One region of the Nonomuraea monospora genome, then DNA from elsewhere that is predicted to be linked to it. Evidence: riboswitches for the same ligand, from Rfam matches in the RefSeq annotation. Region 1 holds a riboswitch; the other holds the start of a gene.

Region 1 (14,533 bases):
ACGGCTACGTCGCCGACGGCTACTGGGAGGACGTCGGCACCCACGACAGCTACCTCAAGGCCCAGGCCGACGCCCTGTCCGGCAAGGTCGAGCTGGACATCGGCGGCTTCGAGCTGTCCCCGGGCGTCTGGGTGGCCGACTCGGCCTCGGTCGACCCCGACGCCGTGCTCAAGGGCCCGCTGCTCATCGGCGACTACGCCAAGGTCGAGGCGGGGGCCGAGCTGCGCGAGTACACCGTGCTCGGCAACAATGCGGTCGTCCGCGAGGGCGCGTTCCTGCACCGCGCGGTCGTCCACGACAACGTCTACCTCGGCCCCGGCGCCCACCTGCGCGGCTGCGTGATCGGCAAGAGCACCGACGTGATGGCGGGCGCCCGCATCGAGGAGAACGCCGTCATCGGCGACGAGTGCGTCATCGAGGCCGAGGCGTACGTCTCCAGCGGCGTGAAGGTCTACCCGTTCAAGACCATCGAGGCCGGCGCGGTCGTCAACACCAGCGTCATCTGGGAGTCGCGCGGCCAGCGCAACCTGTTCGGCCCGCGCGGCGTCAGCGGCCTGGTCAACGTCGAGATCACCGCCGAGCTGTGCGTGCGCCTGGCCAGCGCGTACGCCACCACCCTGCGCAAGGGCGAGTACGTGGTCACCTCCCGCGACTGCTCCCTGGCCGCCAGGGCGCTGAAGCGGGCCGTCATCGGCGCGCTCACCGCGGGCGCCATCAACGTCCTCGACCTGGAGGCCGCCCCGCTGCCTGTCACCCGCTTCCACACCGCGCGCGAGTCGGCCGCCGGCGGCATCGCGCTGCGCACCACCCCCGGCGACCCGCAGAGCGTCGACATCGTCATCATGGACGACCGCGGCGCCGACCTGCCGCCGGCCGCCCAGCGCAAGCTGGAGCGGGTCTTCTCCCGGCAGGAGTTCCGCCGCGCGTTCCCCGGCGAGATCGCCGAGCTGGCCTTCCCGGCCAGGGCGCTCGAGGACTACAGCCACGAGCTGCTGCGCAACGTCGGCGTCGGCGGCGTGCGGGACATGAAGGTGGTCGTGGACTGCGCGGGCGGCACCTCCTCGCTGGTGTTGCCCACGCTGCTCGGCCGGGTCGGGGTGGAGGTGCTCACCGTCAACGCCCGCCTCGACGACGTCTCGCCCACCGAGACGCTGGCGGAGCGCCGCCGCGACCTGCAACGCCTGTCGGAGCTGGTCAGCAGCTCGCGGGCGGCGTTCGGCGTGCGGTTCGACCCGGTCGGCGAGCGCATCGCCCTGGTGGACGAGAAGGGCCAGCTCATCAGCGAGGAACGGGCCCTGCTCGTCGTGCTCGACCTGGTCGCCGCCGAGCGCAGGGGCGGGCAGGTGGCGCTGCCGGTCACCACGACGCGCGTCGCCGAGCAGGTGTGCCGCTTCCACGGCGTGCAGGTGCAGTGGACCTCCACCGCGCTGGACGCCCTCACCTCGGCCGCGGCCGGCCCCGACATGATCTTCGCGGCGGACGGGCGCGGCGGCTTCGTGGTGCCGGAGTTCAGCCCCGCGATCGACGGGATGGCCGCGTTCATCCGCCTGCTCGGCCTGGTCGCCCGCACCCGCCTGTCGCTCAGCCAGATCGACGCCAGGATCCCCGAGGTCAAGCTGCTCAAGCGGACCGTGCCCACGCCGTGGGCGGCCAAGGGCGCCGTCATGCGCTCGGTCATCGAGGCTGCCGAGTCCGCGGTCCAGCAGGGGGAGCAGGGGCGTCGCATCGACACCACCGACGGTGTGCGGGTGGCTTACGACGACGGGAGCTGGGTGCTGGTGCTGCCCGCCGCCGCCGAGCCCGTCACCGACCTGTGGGCCGAGGCGGGCGACATGGACGGCGCCCAGGCGCTGATCGAACGCTGGGCCCGGATCGTGGAACAGGCCGCGGGGTGATAGCGTCACACGCTGTGATCGGAAAGGGTTTACCGGAGATGTGCCCAGGGAGTGCCGCAAGATCGTAATGTAGAAACGCGCGGCGGCATGGACCACGGGGCGGGGGCGGCGGTAACTTTGTCTGCGTCCAAACCAACGTGCAGCGCCCCGCCTTGACCTTTGCCGCTGATCAGCGTAAGTTGCGGCATTCGCAAACTTGAAAAAGCGAAGCGAGGCGCGCCCTGAGCACCGTCGCCGCGTCTTCGCGGTAGGAGGCCGAGCCGATCGATGCCGAGCGTCTACTGCACGCAGTGCGGGCACGCCAACCCCGAGGATGCCCGTTTCTGTTCCCGCTGTGGGTCACCGCTGACCAGACCCGAGGTCTCCGGGGATACCACATCGACGATCTCCGTCGCGGGAATCGAGGCGTACGAGGCTGAGACAGGCGACATGCTCCTGGCCGAGCGGGCGCTGGTCGAGCAGTTGCCGCCGGGAACGGCGTTGCTCACGGTGACCAGGGGTCCCAACCAGGGCAGCCGCTACCGGCTCGACAAGGACCTGACCACTACCGGCCGGCACCCCGAGAGCGACATCTTCCTCGACGACATCACGGTCTCCCGCCGGCACGTCGAGTTCTACCGCCTGCGCGGCGGCCAGTTCTCCGTGCGTGACGTGGGCAGCCTCAACGGCACCTACGTCAACAGGGAGCGCATCGAGGAGGTCCCCCTGCACTCCGGGGACGAGGTGCAGATCGGCAAGTTCCGCCTCCTGTTCCTGATGCGGGGCAACTCCGGCGTATGAGCGGGTGCGGTGAGCGACTCACGGTGACGGGCGGCCGTCCGCGGGAGGCGGTATGAGTTCACAGGCTGCGCGCTCGCACATGAGCATCGGGGAGGTGCTCGCCCTGCTGCAGGGCGAGTTCCCCGACGTGACGATCTCCAAGATCAGGTTCTTGGAGGGCGAGGGCCTGATCGAGCCCGAGCGCAGCCCGTCCGGCTACCGCAAGTTCACGCACCTGCACGTCGAGCAGCTCCGCTTCATCCTCACCGAGCAGCGTGACCACTACCTGCCGCTGCGGGTGATCAAGGACAGGATGGCCGAGAGCTTCGGCCGCCCGCGCGCCCTGCAGCAGACGCAGGAGATCAGGCTCAGCAGGGCCGAGCTGCTGGAGGCCGCCGCGATCGACGAGGAGACCCTCGCCGAGCTGGAGGACTACGGCCTGCTGGCGCCGGTGGCCAGGCGTTACGACGAGGAGGCGCTCAAGGTGGCCCGCACCGTGGGCGCCCTGGCCCGTTTCGGCCTGCACGCCCGCCATCTGCGGGCGGTAAAGGCGGCGGCCGAGCGGGAGGCCGGGCTCGTCGAGCAGACGGTCGCGCCCATACTCAAACGGCGCCGCCCGGGAGCCATCGGCGAGGCCGACGAGGTCGCCAGAGAGCTGTCCACTCTGCTGCTCGACCTGCACGCATCCCTTGTGCGCACGGGTGTCCGATCGGTCCTGGGACGTTGAGACCGTAGCGAGCTGGGAGGCGGAGGCACATTCCAGGCCCCCCGGGTGTTACGTTGAATTGCGAAGCCAAGTCAGCAGAAGCGATGATCGAAGAGCTGTGCCGGGTGACCGGTCAGGAATACGGAGCAGCCCGTGTTGCAGATGGAGGTCGTGGGCGTTCGAGTAGAAATGCCCACTAATCAGCCGATCGTCTTGCTCAAGGAGGCACACGGGGAGCGGTTCCTTCCTATATGGATTGGCATGACCGAGGCCACGGCCATCGCGCTGGCACAGGCGGAGGAGCCTCCGCCGCGGCCGCTCACCCATGATCTCTTCCGTGACGTGCTGAGCGCGCTGGGCGTCGGCCTGCGCGCCGTCAACATCGTCGCTCTGCGCGACGGCATCTTCTTCGCCGATCTGGTGTTCTCCAACGGCGTGGAGGTGAGCGCCCGTCCCTCCGACTCGATCGCGCTCGCCCTGCGCACCGGGGCCCGCATCTTCGCCAGTGAGGAGGTCGTCCAGGAGGCCGGAGTGATCATCCCGGACGACCAGGAGGACGAGGTGGAGAAGTTCAGGGAGTTCCTTGACACGATCACTCCCGAAGACTTCGGCAGGGCGGGGTAGGTATTTCAGTGCATTTACGCTTCACGACGCGCCGAGCCGGATCGTTGACTGAGCATGGTCACGGTCCTACGGTGCAAGTGAAACCCGTGGTCGCCCTTTATGAACCCCCAGATCAGGCCACGGGATGAGAGAAAGCCGGAGGTCCGCGTGGCGGTCAGCAGCGGCGAGGGAAAGACGGCCGGCCAGGAAGATCCGGTGCGGCGCGAGAGCGCGCGGCAGCGTGCCGGGGAGCAGGGTCTGCTCTTCGACGAGCAGCCGACGGCGCTGCCGGGCGACATCGGATACCGCGGGCCGACGGCCTGCGCCGCGGCCGGCATCACCTACAGGCAGCTCGACTACTGGGCGCGCACGGGCCTGGTTGAGCCCACGATAAGGGCGGCGCACGGGTCGGGCTCCCAGCGGCTCTACAGCTTCCGCGACATCCTGGTGCTCAAGGTCGTCAAGCGGCTCCTCGACACCGGGGTGTCGCTGCAGCAGATCCGTACGGCGGTGCAGCACCTGCGTGACCGCGGGGTCGCCGACCTCGCGCAGATCACGCTGATGAGCGACGGCGTGAGCGTGTACGAGTGCACCTCCGCCGACGAGGTGATCGATCTGCTCCAAGGCGGCCAGGGCGTGTTCGGCATCGCGCTCGGCCGGGTCTGGCGGGAAGTCGAGGGGTCGCTCGCGGAGCTGCCGGGGGAACGCGCGGCGGTCGAGGACACCGTCCCGGCCGACCATCCCGCTGACGAGCTGGCCCGCAGGCGCCGCGCGCGCCGCACCGGCTGACCTTCCCCGAGCTGTACTTCGTCCGTGCGCTCCTGCGGTGCGCCGGTGGCCGGAAGCGGTCCGGTGAGCCGTCATCCGGGCCCGGCGTAGTAATCTAGGACAGCAAGGCTGACGACCCCGTGCGGGAGAGTCCCCGGGCACTGGTTCCGGGGCGCCGAAGGAGCAACCCTCCCCGGAATCTCTCAGGCATCCAGTACCGCTCGGGTGAGGCAACTCTGGAAAGCAGGCGCACCCGCCAGGCGCGCCTCACCGACGGTGCAAGCCCCACCGGGGGTGAAGCTCTCAGGTCGTGGCGCCGCCGCACATCGCGGGGCCGCGCTGACAGAGGGGGAGATCCGGCACTCGTCCGCGCCCTGGCGCCGGTCTCCATACGCCTCGGGAGGCACACCCCATGACCGATCTGTCAGCTCCGCCGTTCTCGTCCAGGCACATCGGCCCCTCTGAGCCCGACCAGCAGCGCATGCTCGAGGCCGTGGGCTTCGAATCCGTCGCGGACCTGGTGGCGGTGGCCGTCCCCGAGGCGATCAGGGCCAAGGACAAGCTCAAGCTGCCCGCCGCGATCGGCGAGGCCGAGGCCATCGCCGAGCTGCGCGCCCTGGCCGGGCGCAACCGCGTGCTCACCTCCATGATCGGCCTCGGCTACTACGACACCGTCACGCCCGGCGTCATCCGCCGCAACCTGCTGGAGAACCCGGGCTGGTACACCGCCTACACGCCGTACCAGCCGGAGATCTCGCAGGGCCGCCTGGAGGCGCTGCTGAACTTCCAGACGGTCGTCTCCGACCTCACCGGCCTGGCCGTCTCCGGCGCGTCGCTGCTGGACGAGGGCACCGCCGCGGCCGAGGCCATGACGCTGGCCCGCAGGGCGGGCAAGTCGAAGAGCGACGTGTTCGTGGTGGACGCCGACGCGCTGCCGCAGACCAAGGCGGTGCTGGCCACCAGGGCCGAGCCGCTCGGCATCACGCTCGTGGAGCACGACCTGGAGGGCGAGCTGCCCGAGTGCTTCGGCCTGCTCGTGCAGTACCCCGGCGCGTCCGGCCGGCTGCGTGACTTCCGCGCCGTGGCCGCCGCCGCGCACGAGGCCGGCGCGCTCGTCGTGGCCGCCGCCGACCTGCTCGCCCTGACGCTGGTCGCCGCGCCCGGCGAGCTGGGCGCCGACATCGCCATCGGCTCCTCGCAGCGCTTCGGGGTGCCGTTCGGGTTCGGCGGGCCGCACGCCGCCTACATGTCCGTACGCGAGGGCCTGCAGCGGCAGCTTCCCGGCCGCCTCGTCGGCGTGTCCGTGGACGCCGACGGCGACCCCGCCTACCGCCTGGCCCTGCAGACCCGCGAGCAGCACATCCGCCGCGAGAAGGCCACCAGCAACATCTGCACCGCCCAGGTGCTGCTCGCCGTCATCGCGAGCATGTACGCCGTCTACCACGGCCCCGAGGGCCTGCGCGGCATCGCGCACCGCGTGCACCGCCACGCCACCGCCCTGGCCGAGGGGCTGCGCGGCGGCGGCGTGGAGGTCGTGCACGGCGAGTTCTTCGACACCGTGCTGGCCCGCGTGCCCGGCAGGGCCGCCGCCGTCGTGGCCGCCGCCGCCGAGCGGGGCGTCAACCTCTGGCGGGTGGACGACGACCACGTCTCCGTCGCCTGCGACGAGAAGACCGGCGCCGCCGAGCTGGCCGGGGTGTGGGCGGCGTTCGGCGTCAGCGCCGGCCTCGCCCCCGAGGACGCCCCCGACGCGCTGCCCGACGGCCTGCTGCGCGAGAGCCCGTACCTGACCCACCCGGTCTTCCACAGCCACCGCTCCGAGACCGCGATGCTCCGCTACCTGCGCAGGCTGCAGGACAAGGACATCGCGCTGGACCGCTCGATGATCCCGCTCGGCTCCTGCACGATGAAGCTGAACGCGACCACCGAGATGGAGCCCATCACCTGGCCCGAGTTCGCCGCCGTGCACCCGTACGCGCCCGACGACCAGGCCGAGGGCTACCGCGAGCTGATCGGCACGCTGGAGGGCTGGCTGGCCGAGGTGACCGGCTACGACGCCGTCTCCATCCAGCCGAACGCCGGCTCCCAGGGCGAGTTCGCCGGGCTGCTGGCCATCCGCGCCTACCACCGCGCCAACGGGCAGGGCGAGCGCGACGTGTGCCTCATCCCGTCCTCCGCGCACGGCACGAACGCCGCCAGCGCCGTCATGGCCGGCATGCGCGTCGTGGTCGTGGCCTGCGACGACGACGGCAACGTGGACCTGGCCGACCTCGACGCCAAGATCGAGAAGCACCGTGACGCGCTGTCGGCGATCATGGTGACGTACCCGTCCACGCACGGCGTGTACGAGGAGACGATCACCGAGGTGTGCGCCAAGGTGCACGACGCCGGCGGCCAGGTGTACGTCGACGGCGCCAACCTCAACGCGCTGGTCGGGCTGGCCAAGCCGGGAGAGTTCGGCGCCGACGTCTCGCACCTCAACCTGCACAAGACGTTCTGCATCCCGCACGGCGGCGGCGGCCCCGGCGTCGGCCCGGTCGCCGTCCGCGCCCACCTGGCCGCCTACCTGCCCGGTCACCCGCTGCACAACGGCACCCCCGTCGGCCCCGTCTCCGCGGCCCCCTACGGCTCGGCGGGCATCCTGCCGATCTCGTGGGCGTACGTCAGGATGATGGGCGCGGAGGGCCTCACCGCCGCCACCGAGCAGGCCATCCTGTCGGCCAACTACCTGGCCAGGCGGCTCGCCCCGCACTACCCGGTGCTCTACACGGGCCGCGGCGGCCTGGTGGCGCACGAGTGCATCGTCGACCTGCGGCAGATCACCAAGGAGACCGGCGTCACCGTGGACGACGTGGCCAAGCGCCTCATCGACTACGGCTTCCACGCGCCGACCATGTCGTTCCCCGTGGCCGGCACCCTGATGATCGAGCCGACCGAGAGCGAGGACCTGAACGAGCTCGACCGGTTCGTCGACGCCATGGTCGCCATCCGCGGCGAGATCGCCAAGGTGGCCTCCGGCGAGTACGACAAGACAGACAACCCGCTGCGCAACGCGCCGCACACGGCCGAGTCCGTCAGCGCCGACGAGTGGCCGCACCCGTACGCGCGCTCCGAGGCCGCCTACCCGCTGCCGTCGCTGCGGGAGAACAAGTACTGGGTGCCGGTGCGCCGCATCGACCAGGCCTACGGCGACCGCAACCTGGTGTGCTCCTGCCCGCCCCTTGAGGCGTACGAGGACTGATCCCCCGACCGGCCTCCTGAGGGCTCGCCCTTGAGGCGCGGCCCGACACGCGCGGGGCGCGGACTGCGCGCCCCGCTTCGCCGGGCTTGTCCGGGAACGCGTTCGAGCAGGTCCCGGACCGCGCACCGCGCCTTTCCTGGGCGGGATCCCGGGTGCCGCCAGTCCTTCGGCGTCAAGTGAGCAGACATGATCGCCGTTAGTCGTTAGGCTCGGTGCGACCGTCGCCACAAGGAGCTCTCTTGACGTCCTCAGATCTGGAGACCCCGCCCCTCGACACCGCCCGCAGGCTGGCCGAACGCGGCGACCTCGCCGCCGCCGCCCGCATCCTGGGCGAGCTGGCCGCCGACCCCGAGGGGCCCGACAGGGCGCAGGCCGCGGTGGGCCTGGCCGTGGTGCTCGAACAGCGCGGCGACGCCGAGGGCGCCAGGGCCGCCGCCAGGACGGCGCTGGCCACCGGCCACCCCGAGTACGCCGCCCAGGCCGCCTGCCACCTCGCCCAGGGCTTCGAACGCGAGGGCCGCGACGAGCAGGCCAGAGCCGCCTGGCAGGCCGTGCTGGGGGTCGGCACCGCCGCGTACGTGCCGCTGGCCCACCTCGCGCTGGGCCGTCTGGCCGTCAGGGGCGAGCAGCTCGACGAGGCGGAGAAGGAGTTCCGCGCCGCCATCGACACCGGCGCGGAGAACGGCGAGGAACGCCTCGGCGCGCACGCCGCGGCTGAGCTGGCCGAGCTGATGCTGGAGCACGGCGAGCCGGGAGCGGCGGCCGAGGTGCTGCTGGACGCGCTGGACTTCGCCCCCGGCGACGAGGTGCCGGGGCTGCGGGTGCAGCTCGGCATCGCGCATCTGGAGCTGGCCTGCGCCGAGTTCGCCGAGAGCGTCGAGGGCGGGGCCGACTCCCAGACGGGGGCGCTGGCCATCGAGCTGCTCGCCCGCACGCTGCCGCTGCGCGGGCGCGCCGAGGACGCCGACCGGGTGTGGTCGTACGGGCTGGAGCACGAGGACGAGACGCTGGCCGCCGAGGTGCGGCTGCGCTACCACCGCGACGCCTGAGCCTCCGCTTGCTTGCCGCGTCCGGGATCAGGACCTGCGCATGATCGCCACGGCGGCGGCCACGTTGATCACCACGATCGCCAGCCACGCCACCAGCAGCCCTTCACTCCCGGCGCTGGCCGCGATGGCCGTCAGCGGCACGCCGATGCCCAGCGAGCCCAGCACGATCGGCACCATGGGCGCGCTCGGGTGGCGGCGCTTGGCCCGCACCGGGCCGGCGTGATCCAGCTCGGCCCGGACGCGCGCGGCGATCGTGACGTCGAGACGCTCCACGAACGAGTCGATCAGCGCGGTTTCGTACTCCGGGCCCAGATCGCGGCGCGCGTCGAGCGTGGCCTGCAGATCATCCCGGAGGCGTTTGTCTGGCATGAGGAAATCATCCCCGCCGCACGGCACGCCGTCATCCGCCCTGAGGGCTAACGGCCACTCCTCCCCAGGTACGGTGCTGCCATGCAGGTGACGACGCCGCGAGGGCCGGCGCTGGTGGAGATCGACGAGGCCGCGGACCCGCGGCTGCTGCTGGTGCTGACCCACGGCTCGGCCGGGGGAGTGGACGCTCCCGACCTGCTGGCCGTGCGCGACGCCGCCCTCGTGGCCGGGGCCAGCGTGGCCAGGGTGACGCAGGCGTTCAGGCTGGCGGGGGCGCGGGCGCCCGGCTCGCCGGTCAAGCAGGACGAGGCCTGGGAGATCGTCCTGCGCGAGCTGCGCGCCGATCGGCCCGGGTTGCCGCTGGTGCAGGGCGGGCGGAGCAACGGGGCGCGGGTGGCGTGCCGCACGGCCAAGGCGGTCGGCGCGGCGGCCGTGGTGGCGCTGGCCTTTCCGCTGCACCCGCCGGGGCGGCCCGAGCGGTCGCGGGCGGAGGAGCTGCGCGGTGCCGGGGTGGACGTGCTGGTGGTGAACGGGGATCGTGATCCGTTCGGGATCCCGGACGCGGCGGACGCGGCGCGGCTGGTGGTGTTGCCGGGGGAGAATCACGATCTCAAGCGCGAACCTGCCAAGGTGGGCGGGATCGTCGCCGAATGGATCATGCGTTACGCGTAGCCGTCGCCACCGGTCCGGCGGCTTCCGCTACGGAGAGCGGCCGGCCGCGAGGGCGGGGCGTCCAAGGCGGGCGCCGGCGGCGAGGGCTGCACGCCCGGTGCGTGCCGGGGCTTCTCGCGGGATGCGGGGCGGGAGATTCCGCCCTCCGCGTGGCGAGGTGACGCTGTGTGGCTTCTCGCCCTCCGCCTGACGAGGGCTGCTCGCGCGGTACGCGGCGAGAGCGCGGGTGGTGAGGCCGGGGCGAGAGCGCTGTGTACAGGGCCGGGCGGAAGGCGCGCGGCCGGGCCGGGCGAGGGTGCTCGCCCTGTCGGTCAGGCGGCCCCGACCACGGGCCGGTGCGGAGCGATGACGGTGCCGCTGGGCAGCAGCTCACCGGTGTCCTCGAACAGGACGACTCCGTTGCAGAGCAAACTCCACCCCTGCTCGGGGTGGCAGGCGAGGGTGCGTGCCGCCTCGCGGTCTGGCGCCTCGGCATCCGGACAGGCCGGGTCGTGCGGGCACATCGGCGTGCCTCCGATATCTCGTGGGATGCTCCCGTTGTGGAGGGGCGGGAGCCTGCTCGGGTAGTTGTGCTGGCAAGTGTGTTACGTACGTCACTCGTTCCGACATAGCCCTTTCGGACTGTTACAGGAGGATCCCCGGATCGTGTGACCTTCGACACAGCGTGCCTTATGCAGGATAACGGTCCAAGCGCGACACGCGCATCACGTTTGCAATCCCTTGAGAAGAGCGTCGAGTCCGCGCTCGAAGTCCACATCGGCTCTTTCGTCCCGCCTGACCCATTCATCGACCTCCGGGTCGGCCCAGCCCGACTGCTGGACCTCGACCGCGACGCTGCCGAACACGAAGGCCCGCAACGCCCGTACGGCCTCAGGGGCGTCCCCCAGGCCCCCGTCGGAGAGCTGCTCGACCTGCTCCCTGATGGCGAGGGCCGTGGCGCCCTTGGGCGGTTTGGTGAGCGCCAGCGCCAGCACGCCGGGATGGTCGCGCAGCAGCTCCCTGCTGGCCCTGCACCACGCCTTGGCCGTCTCCTGCCAGGAGGGGCCCTGCTCGACGTGCACGGCCGTGACGTGCTCGGCCAGGGCGTCCATCAGCGCCTCCTTGCCGCGCGGCAGGTGGTGGTAGATGGCCATCGCCTCCACCTGGAGGGCGTCGCCCAGCCTGCGCATGGTGAGCCGGCGCAGGCCCTGGCTGTCGGCGATGTGGAGCGCGGCCTCGATGATGCGCTCGCGGGACAGGGGCACGGGCGGTCGCTTGGCGGGCATGGTGATCATCTTACTATGTAAAGGCGCTCGCTCCGGGGCGATTTCCGCCCGTGTCGCGGGACGGCGTACGCTAGGCGGTTGAACCAGTACCGACAGCGTTTGAAAGGGCCGGGTCGATGGCGTTTTTCCGTCCGCGGGTGAGCCGGGAGGCAGAGGTCCGCTACCACGCGGACCAGGAGATCTCCAAGAGCTTCCCCGACCTCCTCGAGAAGGCCAGGCAGGCCGAGCAGATCGTGCGTGACCTGCGGGCCGGCGCGGCCGACGAGCTGGAGCTGCTGGCCGCGGGGCGGGCGTTCGACCACGCCCTGACGGAGGCGCTCAGGGCCGCCGAGGCGGGGCAGCGGGCCACGTTCGGCGTGAAGGCCTACGACGACCGGATCGCGCGGCGCAAGGCCAAGGCGACGCCCGCCGGGGCCATGTGGACGTCCGAGGTGGAGCGGCTGCGCACGCTGCGCGAGGACAACCGGATGTGGGGGATCCCCCGGATTCCGCGTCCGCTGCCCGCCACCGCCTGAGCGGCTGGTCAGGAGCGGAAGCACCGGCGGCCACCCCGTACGGAAGAACCCCGGCATCCTCATGCCGGGGTTCTCGTGTCAGCTCGCCCAGTCGAGCAGCGGCCGGGTGTTGCTCGGGTGCCGCAGCTTGGACAGCGACTCCTTCTCGAGCTGCCGGATCCGCTCCCGGGTCAGCCCCAGGTGCTTGCCGATCTCGTCCAGCGTGTGCGGCTTGCCGTCGACCAGCCCGAACCGCAGCGCCATGATCTTCGACTCGCGCGGCGACAGGTTGTCGAGCACGCCACGGAGCTGGTCGCCCAGGAGCTGGCGGTCGACGATCTCGGACGCCTCGGGGGAGTCGACGTCCTCGATGAGGTCGCCGATCGTGGTCTCCCCGTCCTCGCCGATGGTCGCGTTCAGCGAGATCGGCTGGCGGCTGGTGCGCAGCAGCTCCTCGATCTGGTCCGGCGTCTTGTCCAGCTCGACGGCCAGTTCCTCGGGCGTGGGCTCGCGGCCCAGCCGCTGGTGCATGTCGCGCTCGACCCGTGACAGCTTGGAGAGCATCTCCAGCACGTGCACGGGCAGCCGGATCGTGCGGGCCGAGTCGGCGAAGCCGCGCTGTATGGCCTGCCGGATCCACCACATGGCGTAGGTGGAGAACTTGAAGCCCTTGGTGTAGTCGAACTTCTCCACGGCCCTGATGAGGCCCAGGTTGCCCTCCTGGACGACGTCCAGCAGCGACATCCCGCGGTCGGTGTACTTCTTGGCGACCGAGACCACGAGCCGCAGGTTGGCCTCCAGCATGTGGTCCTTGGCCTGCCGGCCGTCCTCGACCACCAGGTGCAGGTCCTCCTGCGCGGCGGGCGACAGGTCGGGGTGGGTCTCCAGCTTGTACTCGGCGTACAGGCCGGCCTCGATCCGCCTGGCCAGCTCGACCTCCTGGGCGGCGGTGAGCAGGGTGCGGCGGCCGATGGACTTGAGGTAGGTGTGCACCGAGTCGCCCATGACGGACTGCGTGTCGTCCAGGTCGAGCGGCTCGCTCTCGAGCTCGGCGTCCTCGCTCATGACGAGGTCGTCGGGCACGTCCTCCTCGTGTTCCGGCTTGGTCTCGGACGGCGTCACGGCCTTGCCGGCGGCGGTCGTCCGGGCGGTCGCGGAAGTTTTTGCCTCGGCGGGCTTGCGGCCGGTAGTCTTTGCCCGCGAGGTCGTCTTCTTGGCGGTGGGCGACTTTCTCTGGGTCTTCTTCGAGGCGGTGGTGCCGAGAGACGGCTCACCTTCGGCGGCCAGGCTCACGCCGGCCTCTGACAGCTCGCGCAGTATCGTGCGGCCTTCAGAGGGGCTGATGCCGGCCTCGGCGAACGCGTCACGCAGCTCGGCCAGAGAAAGGTGACCCTGGTCTCGCCCTCGTTCAATCAGTTGGTCGAGAGTTGCGGGTGGGGTCGCCACGGCGGTTCTGGGCATGAGGACACCTCCTCCGTACGGAGTGGAAGCGATCAGGCAGGTTGTGGTGGGGCGGTTTCGCGTCCGCACGGCGCACCAGTATCAATAACGCCAATCGCCGTCATTTGTTCCCGTACGCCCCTGCGGGAGGAAAAAGGGGCGGATCGCCCCATATGCGAAACCGCCCCAGGGCTCGGTCTATTCCGGCTGCCCGTCCGTCTGCCCGGCGTCTCCGGGGCGGACCTCGACGTCACCGGTGCCGACCTCGAACTGGCCGGGCGTCACCTCGGGCATCGGCATGGGCTCGGCGCCCTCCATGCGCTCGTCCGTCCAGTACTCGATGACCTCGCGGGGGTCGGGGTTGACCTCGGTGGACACCACGATGTCAGGGGTCGGCTCACCGGACGGCGGCGCCTTCTCCACCACGGCCCGGGTCTCCCTCGCGACCTGGTTGAGCTTGCCCGCCGAGGCGGCCGCCGCGACTGAGGCGCCCCCGACGACGATGACGCCGACGACGACCGCGGATGCCCACATCTTGCGGGTCTGGTCCATGAAGGCTCCCTCCTTCTCCCCAATTTGACGCAGCCGCAACTCGTCAGGTTCCTGTCCTCAGCCGCATCAGATCGGTCTTGCCGTTCGGGAGCAGCGGCAGCCGGGAGACGAACCGCAGCTCGCGCGGGGCGGCATGAGGGGGAAGCCTATCGCGGCAATACGCCCTCAATTGCGAAAGCGTGAGGGGTGTGTCGGGGTTGGCGGGGACGACGATGGCGGTGACCAGCTCGCCCCATTCGGGATCCGGCGTGCCGATCACCGCCGCGTCGGCGATCTCCGGGTGGGCGCACAACACGTCCGTCACGGCGCCGGCCACGACCTTCTCGCCGCCCGTGTTGATCACGTCGTCGGCCCTGCCCAGCACGCGCAGCCGCCCTTCGCGCAGCTCGCCCAGGTCGGAGGTGACGAACCAGCCGCCGTCGAACGGGCCGGCGGGCACGCCGAAGCGGTAACCGGAGAACAGCACCGGGCCCGCGATCCTGATCAGGCCGTCCTCGCCGATCTTGACGTCCACGTCCTGCAGCGGCCTGCCGTCGTAGACGCAGCCGCCGCTCGTCTCGCTCGACCCGTACGTCGTCACGATCCGCGCGCCCCGCGCCCTGGCGCGTTCCAGCAGGCCGGGACGGGCCGCGGCGCCGCCCAGCACGATCGTCCTGAACACCGACAGGTCCGCCCCCGCCTCGACCAGCCGGTGAAGCTGCGTGGGCACGAGCGAGACGT
Region 2 (8,375 bases), on a different contig from region 1:
CACGAAGCCGCCGCCGACCGAGAAGTAGACCTTCTCGCGGAGCTGCTCGCCGGAGGCGTCGCGGGCGGTGAAGCGCATGCCGTTGGGGTGCTCGGGCAGGGAGATCTTGCGTTCGAAGACGAGGTGCTCGCCGATGACGAAGGGGATCTCGCGGGTGCCGTAGAGCTTGACGGTGCCGGACTCGCGCATCTGCGCGACGCGGGCGTCGACGGTGTCCACGTCCACCAGCTCGGGCTTCTCGCCGGACAGGCCGAGCAGGACCGCCTTGTCGCTGCCGTGGCCCTTGCCGGTCAGGCCGAGCGAGCCGTACAGGATGGCCTCCACGCTCGCGACCCGCTCCAGCAGGCCGTCCTCGTGCAGGCCGCGGACGAACTTGTGCGCCGCCGCCATCGGGCCGCCGGTGTGGGAGCTCGACGGGCCGATGCCGATCTTGAAGAGGTCGAAGACGCTGATCGCCATTGATGTGCGCCCTTCATGAGAGGCCGGGGCCCGCGCGGGGCCCCGGCGGTTGGGTCAGGACCCGCCCGAGGTGAGAGCGGTGTACTCCTCAGGCGTGAGCAGGTCCTCGGGGTCGCCTTCGACGCGCACCTTGAACATCCAGCCCTCGCCGTACGGGTCGCTGTTGACGAGGCCAGGGTCGTCCACGACGGACTGGTTCACCTCGGTGATCTCGCCGCCCACCGGGGAGTAGATCTCGTTCACGGACTTGGTCGACTCCACCTCGCCGACGGAGTCGCCCTGCTCGACGCTCGTGCCGACCTCGGGGAGCTGCACGTAGACGACGTCACCAAGGGACTCGGCGGCGAAGGCCGTGACGCCGATCGTCACGGTGGTGCTGTCGTCAAGACCGGCCACCCACTCGTGCTCCTTGGTGTAGCTCAGGTCGTCAGGGATGTTGCTCACTTGTTCCTCCTGTAAAAGGGCAGCTCAACCAGGTCCATAGGTTCATGGCTGCCCCGGATGTCCACAGCCAGGCCTGAATCGGCGCCGGTGTCGACGTAGGCCATCGCGATGGGCTTTCCCAGGGTCTGGGAGGGCGCACCGCTGGTGACCTCGCCGACGACGACGCCGTCCTTGGTGACCGGGTAACCGTGGCGCGGCACCCGGCGGGTCCGCGCGACGAGGCCGACGAGCCTGCGCCGCGGCGGGTCGTCCTTGACCGCCTCGAGCGCCGACCTGCCGACGAAGTCGCCCGGCTTGTCGAATTTCACCACCCTGCCCAGCCCCGCGTCGAACGGGGTGAGCCGCTCGCTCAGCTCGTTGCCGTACAGCGGCATGCCCGCCTCCAGCCTGAGCGTGTCGCGGCTGGACAGGCCCGCGGGCTTGATCCCGTACGGCTCCCCGGCCGCGGTGAGGGCGTGCCAGAGCGGCACGGCGTCCTCGTTCGCCACGAACAGCTCGAACCCGTCCTCGCCGGTGTAGCCGGTACGGGCGATCAGCGCCTGCCGGCCGTCCACCACGCCGGGCAGGCCCGCGTAGTACTTCAGCCCGTCGAGGTCGGCGTCGGTGAGCGTGGCGAGGATCTCCTGCGAGCGCGGGCCCTGCACGGCGATCAGCGCGTACCGCGCGGAGCGGTCGTCCACTTCGGCGTCGTAGGAGGTGGCGCGCTCCCGCAGCTCGGCGGCGACCCGCTCGTAGTTGGAGGCGTTGGCCACGACCATGAACTCCTCGTCGCCGAGCCGGTAGACGATGAGGTCGTCGAGCACCCCGCCGCGCTCGTTCACGATCATGGTGTACCTGGCCCTGCCGGGCGCCAGCGCCGACAGGTGGCCGACCAGCGCGTAGTCGAGCGCCTGGCCCGCCTGCGGACCGGTCAGGAAGATCTCGCCCATGTGCGAGAGGTCGAACAGCCCGGCCGCCTCGCGCACGGCCCGGTGCTCCGCGGACTCGCTGCCGTACCGGAGCGGCATGAGCCACCCGGCGAAGTCGGTGAGGGTGGCGCCGAGGCTCTCGTGAACGTCGCGTAGCGGTGTCGGTCGGGACATTTGTCGCACCTCAGGACAGGAGTGGATGCCAGCATCCTCCCCCTCTGTCATCGATGCCTGAGAGCTTCGCCCGACTTTTGCCGGACTTTCACCTTCGGCGAGGCCGCACGGGCCTGCTTTCCAGAGGACACCTCGTCCGTGCGGTCCTTTGCCTTGAGAGGTTTGCGGGGAGGGCTTGCTCCTTCAGGGGCCCTGACCGGCTGTCAGGGCGCTCTCCCGCACGGTTTCGACGGTGATGTCCGTCAGCCTAGTGCCGTAACAGGGCTGTTGTCGCGTCCGTCTCAGCAGGCTCGCACGAGCGCCTCGAACAACGCGTGGTCCTCGCCCGCCTCCGGATGCCACTGGACGGCCATGGTGAACGTTCCCTGGGCTTCCACGGCCTCGATCGTGCCGTCCTCGGCAGTGGCGGTGACCGTCAGGCCCGGGGCGAGCCGGTTCACGGACTGGTGGTGGTAGTGCGGGACCGGTACCGGCTCCTCGCCCAGCACCTTGGCCAGGCCGGTGCCGGGGACGGGGGTGACCGGCAGATGCCCGAAGACGCCGGGCCCAGGGCAGTGGTCCGTGTGGCCGACCACGTCGGGCAGGTGCTGGTGCAGGGTGCCGCCCAGGGCCACGTTGAGCACCTGGAGGCCGCGGCAGACGCCCAGGAAGGGCAGGTCGCTGTCCAGGGCGGCGGCCAGCAGGCCGAACTCCGCCTCGTCCCGAAATTTCCTGACGTAGCCGCTGCGCTCGTGCGGCTCCGCGCCGTACCTGGCCGGGTCGATGTCGCCGCCGCCCGCCAGGATCAGGCCGTCCAGGCGGCCGGCCAGCCCGGCGGGCGCACCCGCCGGGGGCAGCAGGACCGGTTGGCCGCCCGCGCGCACGACCTGCTCCACGTACGTGTACGGCAGCAGCGCCGCGCGGGTGTCCTGCCAGACCGTGAACGAGGCGGTCTCGGCGTAGCAGGTGATGCCGATGACGGGTCCCATGGCTACAGCGGCGTGACGTAGGCGCTGGAGATGCCGCCGTCCACCAGGAACTCGGCGCCCGTGATGAACGAGGCGTCGTCGCTGGCCAGGAACGCCACCGCGGCCGCGATCTCCGACGCCTCGGCGAAGCGGCCCACGGGCACGTGCACCAGCCGCCGCTGCGCCCGTTCCGGGTCCTTGGCGAACAGCTCCCGCAGCAGCGGCGTGTTGACGGGCCCCGGGCACAGCGCGTTGACCCTGATGCCCTCCCTGGCGAACTGCACGCCCAGCTCCCGCGTCATCGCCAGCACCCCGCCCTTGGAGGCGGTGTAGGAGATCTGCGAGGTCGCCGAGCCGAGCACGGCGACGAACGAGGCGGTGTTGACGATCGAGCCCTTGCCCTGGCGGCGCATGTACGGGATGACGTGCTTGCAGCACAGGTAGACGCTGGTCAGGTTCACCTCCTGGACGCGGCGCCAGGCGTCGAGGCCCGTCTCCAGGATCGAGTCGTCGTCGGGCGGCGAGATGCCCGCGTTGTTGAAGGCGATGTCCACACTGCCGTACGTGTCGTACGCCGTCCGGAACATCCGGACGACGTCGTCCTCGCTCGTCACGTCTACTTTGGTGAACAGGCCGCCCACCTCGGCGGCGGCCTTGACGCCCGACTCCTCGTCGATGTCCGCGCAGACCACCTTGGCGCCTTCGTCGGCGAACCGGCGGGCCGTGGCCAGCCCGATCCCGCTGCCCGCGCCGGTGATGACCGCCACCCGATCCTGCAACCGCTGCATGTGTGCACTCACTCCGTCGAAATGAAGACGTTCTTGGTCTCGGTGAACGCCGCCAGCGCGTCAGGGCCGAGCTCCCTGCCGAGGCCGGACTGCTTGAAGCCGCCGAACGGGGTCCAGTAGCGGACCGAGGAGTGGGAGTTCACCGACAGGGCGCCCGCCTCGACGGCTCTGGCCACGCGCAGCGCCCGCCCGACGTCGCGGGTCCAGATGGAGCCGCTCAGGCCGTAGGGGGTGTCGTTGGCGATCCGTACGGCCTGCGCCTCGTCCTCGAACCTGGCCACCGACACCACGGGGCCGAAGATCTCCTCGGTGAACGCCCGGTCGGTGACCTCGGGGGTCAGGACGGTCGGCGGGAACCAGTAGCCCTTGCCCTGGGGACAGGACGCCTGGAGGTAGGGGGTGCCCTCGACGAAGCCGCGGACGCGTTCCAGGTGCTCGGCGCTGATCAGGGGGCCCATCTCGGTGGCCTCGTCGAGGGGGTCGCCGACCACGACGCCGCGCACGGCCTCGGACAGGTGCTCCATGAACGCGTCGTACACACTCGCCTGGACGAGGATCCTGGAGCGGGCGCAGCAGTCCTGCCCGGCGTTGTCGAACACCGCATAAGGCGCGGTTTTTGCCGCTTTTTCGAGATCCGCGTCGGCGAAAACGATGTTTGCGGACTTGCCGCCCAGTTCCAGCGTGAGCCGCTTGACCTGCCGCCCCGCCTTGGCGGCGATCTCCTTGCCCACCTCGGTCGAGCCGGTGAACACGATCTTGGCCACGCCGGGATGCTCCACCAGGCGGGCTCCCGCGACCTCCCCTGCCCCAGGCAGAACCTGGAGCACCCCCTCGGGGAGGCCCGCCGCCAGGGCCAGCTCGGCCAGCCTCAGCGCGGTCAGCGGAGTCCACTCGGCGGGCTTCACGATCACCGTGTTGCCCGCCGCCAGAGCGGGGGCGGCGCCCCACATCATGATCACCATGGGGAAGTTCCACGGCACGATGATCCCGACGACGCCCAGCGGCTCCTGGAACGTCAGGTCCACGCCGCCGGGCACCGGGATCTGCTTGCCGTGGTTGCGCTCGGGGGCGCCGGCGTAGAAGTGCAGCACGTCACGGACGTTGCCGGCCTCCCAGCGGGCGTTGCCGATCGTGTGGCCGGCGTTGGCCAGCTCCAGCCGGGCCAGCTCCTCGCCGTGCTCGTCCACCAGGTCGGCGAACCCGCGCAGCAGCCGCGCCCGGTCGCCCGGCGACACCTCGCGCCAGGCCGCCTGCGCCTTCCTGGCACGCTCCACGGCCCGGTCCACCTCGGCCGCGTCGGCGAGCTCGACGTCGGCGACGACTTCCTCCGTCGCCGGATTGACGATCTTCATACGTCACATCCGCTCGAAGCCACGGAACAGCTCCCAATCCGTCACCGCCGCGTCGAACGCGGCCAGCTCCACCCGCGCGTTGTTCGCGTAGTGCTCCACCACGTCGTCGCCGAACCTCTCGCGCGCCAGCTTCGACGCCTCGAACAGCGCCAGCGCGTCCCGCAGCGTGTGCGGCACCGTCTCGGCGCCGGAGTCGTAGGCGTTGCCGGTGTACGGGTCCTCCAGCGGCAGCTCCGCGTCGATGCCGTGCAGCCCGGCCGCGACCAGCGCCGCCACCGCCAGGTACGGGTTCACGTCGCCGCCCGGCACCCGGTTCTCCACCCGCAGCGAGGGGCCGTGGCCGACCAGCCGCAGCGAGCAGGTGCGGTTGTCGACGCCCCACTTCACGGCCGTCGGGGCGAAGCTGCCCGGCACGTACCGTTTGTAGGAGTTGACGTTGGGCGCGTACATGAGGGTCAGCTCCCGCATGCAGGCGAGCTGGCCCGCCACGAAGCGCGCCCCGAGCGGCGAGAGCCCGAACGGCCCCTCTCCCGCCATCACCGGGTCGCCGTCGAGGCTGCGCAGCGAGATGTGGATGTGGCAGGAGTTGCCCTCGCGCTGGTTCGGCTTGGCCATGAACGTGATCGACCGGCCCTCCTGGGCGGCGATCTCCTTGGCGCCGGTCTTGTAGATGACGTGGTTGTCGCAGGTGCGCAGCGCCTCGTCGTAGCGGAAGGCGATCTCGTGCTGGCCCAGGTTGCACTCGCCCTTGGCCGACTCGACGTACAGGCCCGCGCCCTCCATCTCGCGCCTGATGCGCCGCAGCAGCGGCTCGATGCGGGCCGTGCCCAGCAGCGAGTAGTCCACGTTGTACAGGTTCGCGGGGGACAGGTCGCGGTACGCGCGCCGCCACGCGTCCTCGTAGCTGTCGTCGTAGACCACGAACTCCAGCTCCGTGCCGACGTAGGCGGCCAGCCCGCGGTCGGCGAGGCGGGCGAGCTGCCTGCGCAGGACCTGGCGCGGGGAGGCGGTCACGTCGCCGCCGTCCTCCCAGGCCAGATCGGCCATCAGCATCGCCGTCCCCTCGTGCCACGGGACCCGGCGCAGCGTGCCGAGGTCCGGTTTCATCACGAAGTCGCCGTACCCGCGATCCCAGGACGACATGGCGTAGCCGGGGACGGTGTTCATGTCCACGTCCACCGCCAGCAGGTAGTTGCAGCCCTCGGAGCCGTGATGCAGCACCTCTTCGAGAAAGTAGCGCGCCGACAGCCTCTTGCCCTGCAACCGGCCCTGCATGTCGGCGATCGCGAGCAACACGGTGTCGATCCGGCCTGAGGCCACCTCGTCGCGCAGCTCGGCGACGGTCAGGAACCCGGTGCTCGCTCGGTCGCTCACGCTCATGCGGCTCCGATCTGGCCTGAGGCGCTTTCCCGTTGATTGGGCTAGTCTCAGACCATTGATCAGTATGGCGGGATCGCTTGTCAAGACCTGAGGACACGTTGGACGAGTCGGCGCGTTTGATGACGGTGCTGCGCCCTGTCAGGGCGGGCAACGCCTTCGAGGAGACCGTGGAACGGCTGCTCCAGGCGATCAAGCTGGGCGTCGTCCCGCCCGGACACAAACTGCCGCCCGAGCGCGAGCTGGCCGTCCAGCTCGGCATCAGCCGGGTCACGCTGCGCGAGGCCATCCGGGCGCTGTCGGACGCCGGCTACCTCGACGTGCGGCGCGGCCGGTACGGCGGAGCGTTCGTCACCTACGTGCCGCCCGCCCCGGATGCCGGCGACCTGCGCCAGGCCGTCAACAAGATGGGCATGGCCGAGCTGTCCGACGCGCTCACCTTCCGGCTCGCCGTGGAGTGCGGCGCCGCCCAGGTGCTGGCCGCCGCCGAACTCGCCGACGACAAGCGCGCCACGCTCACCCGCAGACTCGCCGAGCTGAACGAGGCGGGCCTGGAGGACTACCGCCGCCTCGACACGGCCTTCCACCTGTCCATCGCCGAGCTCACCGGCTCCACCCTGCTCGCCACCACCTGCGCCGACGCCCGCTCCCGCGTCAGCGACCTGCTCAACGCCATCCCGATGCTCCAGGTCAACCTCGACCACGCCGCCGTGCAGCACCAGGCCATCGTGGACGCCATCCTCGCCGGGAACCCCGACGCGGCCCGCCAGGCGGTGGTGGAACACCTGGAGGGCACAGCCGCACTGTTAAGGGCCTTCCTGTCCTAGTACGGCCGGGAACATCCGCGCGGCTCGTACCATCGAAACCAGGGTCATATGGGCAACTGGTTTCAGCAAAGCATCGTCTCCACGGGACGGCTCCCGCTGTTCTGCTACTTCGTCATGCTCATCGCCGCCTTCATCGCCACCCGCATCAACGTCCGCCTCATCAGGGCGAAGGTCGGCTGGTTCCGCAACGTCAACGTGGGCGAGATGCACATCCACCACGTGGTGTTCGGCGTGGTGCTGATGCTGGTCGGCGGCGTCACGCTCATCGTCTCGCCCGGCTCCCAGGCCGGCACCGCCGTCGCCGCCTCCGTCTTCGGCGTCGGCTCCGCCCTGGTGCTCGACGAGTTCGCCCTCATCCTGCACCTGCACGACGTGTACTGGGAGGAGGAAGGCCGCACCTCGGTGGACGCGGTCTTCATCGCGGTCGCCGTGACCGGCCTGCTCCTCATCGGATTACGGCCACTCACCTGGGACTACGGCACCCCCGTCAACCCCGCCGCGCTGATCGTCGCCAACCTGGCGCTGGCCGTCGTCACCCTGCTCAAGGGGAAGATCTGGACGGGGATGGCCGGGCTGTTCGTGCCGCCGATGCTGCTGGTGGGGGCGATCCGGCTGGCCCGGCCTGGGTCGCCGTGGGCGCACTGGTTCTTCGCCAGGCGGTCGCCCAGGAAGATGGCCAGGGCGATTCATCGGGAGGAGCGGTGGCGGAGGCCGGTGATCAAGGGGAAGATCGCGTTTCAGGAGTTTCTGTCCGGGCGGCATGATCTGCCTTCCACTCGGCGCGGTCGTCGGCATACTTGAGGCATGGCACTTCCTGACCTGTACGCGGGGCTGGACGAGAAGATCCCAGACTCGCTGGCCGACCTCCACGGGCCGGCCGAGGGGGTCGTCCCCCTGCCGCCGCATCTGGTGTGGTCGGGGCTGACCGAGTTCGACCTGGCCAAGCCGATGATCCGCATGTCCATGTACCGCATCGTGATCACCACGGGGCGCAAGGCCGACTACGAGGCCTACCTGAACGCGGATCTCCTGGTGCACGACTGGCCGCAACTGCGCAGAGGGCTCGGGCCCGGCTACCGGCGCGCCCTGGAGAAGAAGC

Evidence for each region. Region 1 has a riboswitch for glycine ahead of gcvP (aminomethyl-transferring glycine dehydrogenase). Riboswitches for the same ligand answer to the same signal wherever they lie in the genome.
Region 2: linked by a shared signal. The riboswitch ahead of gcvT (glycine cleavage system aminomethyltransferase GcvT) and the one ahead of gcvP (aminomethyl-transferring glycine dehydrogenase) in region 1 are both predicted to bind glycine.

Annotation. Positions count from the first base shown of each region.
Region 1 is NZ_BAAAQX010000021.1:62,208-76,740, reverse strand. It holds gene ABD331_RS34470 (sugar phosphate nucleotidyltransferase) at 1-1,895, shown strand, start outside; gene ABD331_RS34465 (FHA domain-containing protein) at 2,163-2,675, shown strand; gene ftsR (transcriptional regulator FtsR) at 2,728-3,381, shown strand; gene ABD331_RS34455 (bifunctional nuclease family protein) at 3,514-3,984, shown strand; gene ABD331_RS34450 (MerR family transcriptional regulator) at 4,132-4,752, shown strand; glycine riboswitch at 4,865-4,961, shown strand; gene gcvP (aminomethyl-transferring glycine dehydrogenase) at 5,144-7,972, shown strand; gene ABD331_RS34440 (tetratricopeptide repeat protein) at 8,212-9,021, shown strand; gene ABD331_RS34435 (hypothetical protein) at 9,049-9,390, opposite strand; gene ABD331_RS34430 (alpha/beta hydrolase family protein) at 9,472-10,062, shown strand; gene ABD331_RS34425 (DUF5999 family protein) at 10,374-10,565, opposite strand; gene ABD331_RS34420 (TetR/AcrR family transcriptional regulator C-terminal domain-containing protein) at 10,767-11,327, opposite strand; gene ABD331_RS34415 (hypothetical protein) at 11,465-11,842, shown strand; gene ABD331_RS34410 (RNA polymerase sigma factor) at 11,921-13,282, opposite strand; gene ABD331_RS34405 (hypothetical protein) at 13,460-13,813, opposite strand; gene ABD331_RS34400 (AMP-binding protein) at 13,857-14,533, opposite strand, start outside.
Region 2 is NZ_BAAAQX010000003.1:333,657-342,031, forward strand. It holds gene ABD331_RS08060 (L-serine ammonia-lyase) at 1-459, opposite strand, end outside; gene gcvH (glycine cleavage system protein GcvH) at 514-903, opposite strand; gene gcvT (glycine cleavage system aminomethyltransferase GcvT) at 900-1,985, opposite strand; glycine riboswitch at 2,020-2,116, opposite strand; glycine riboswitch at 2,117-2,214, opposite strand; gene ABD331_RS08075 (gamma-glutamyl-gamma-aminobutyrate hydrolase family protein) at 2,267-2,953, opposite strand; gene ABD331_RS08080 (3-oxoacyl-ACP reductase) at 2,956-3,720, opposite strand; gene ABD331_RS08085 (aldehyde dehydrogenase family protein) at 3,729-5,072, opposite strand; gene ABD331_RS08090 (glutamine synthetase family protein) at 5,076-6,446, opposite strand; gene ABD331_RS08095 (FadR/GntR family transcriptional regulator) at 6,572-7,276, shown strand; gene ABD331_RS08100 (hypothetical protein) at 7,325-8,077, shown strand; gene ABD331_RS08105 (hypothetical protein) at 8,081-8,375, shown strand, end outside.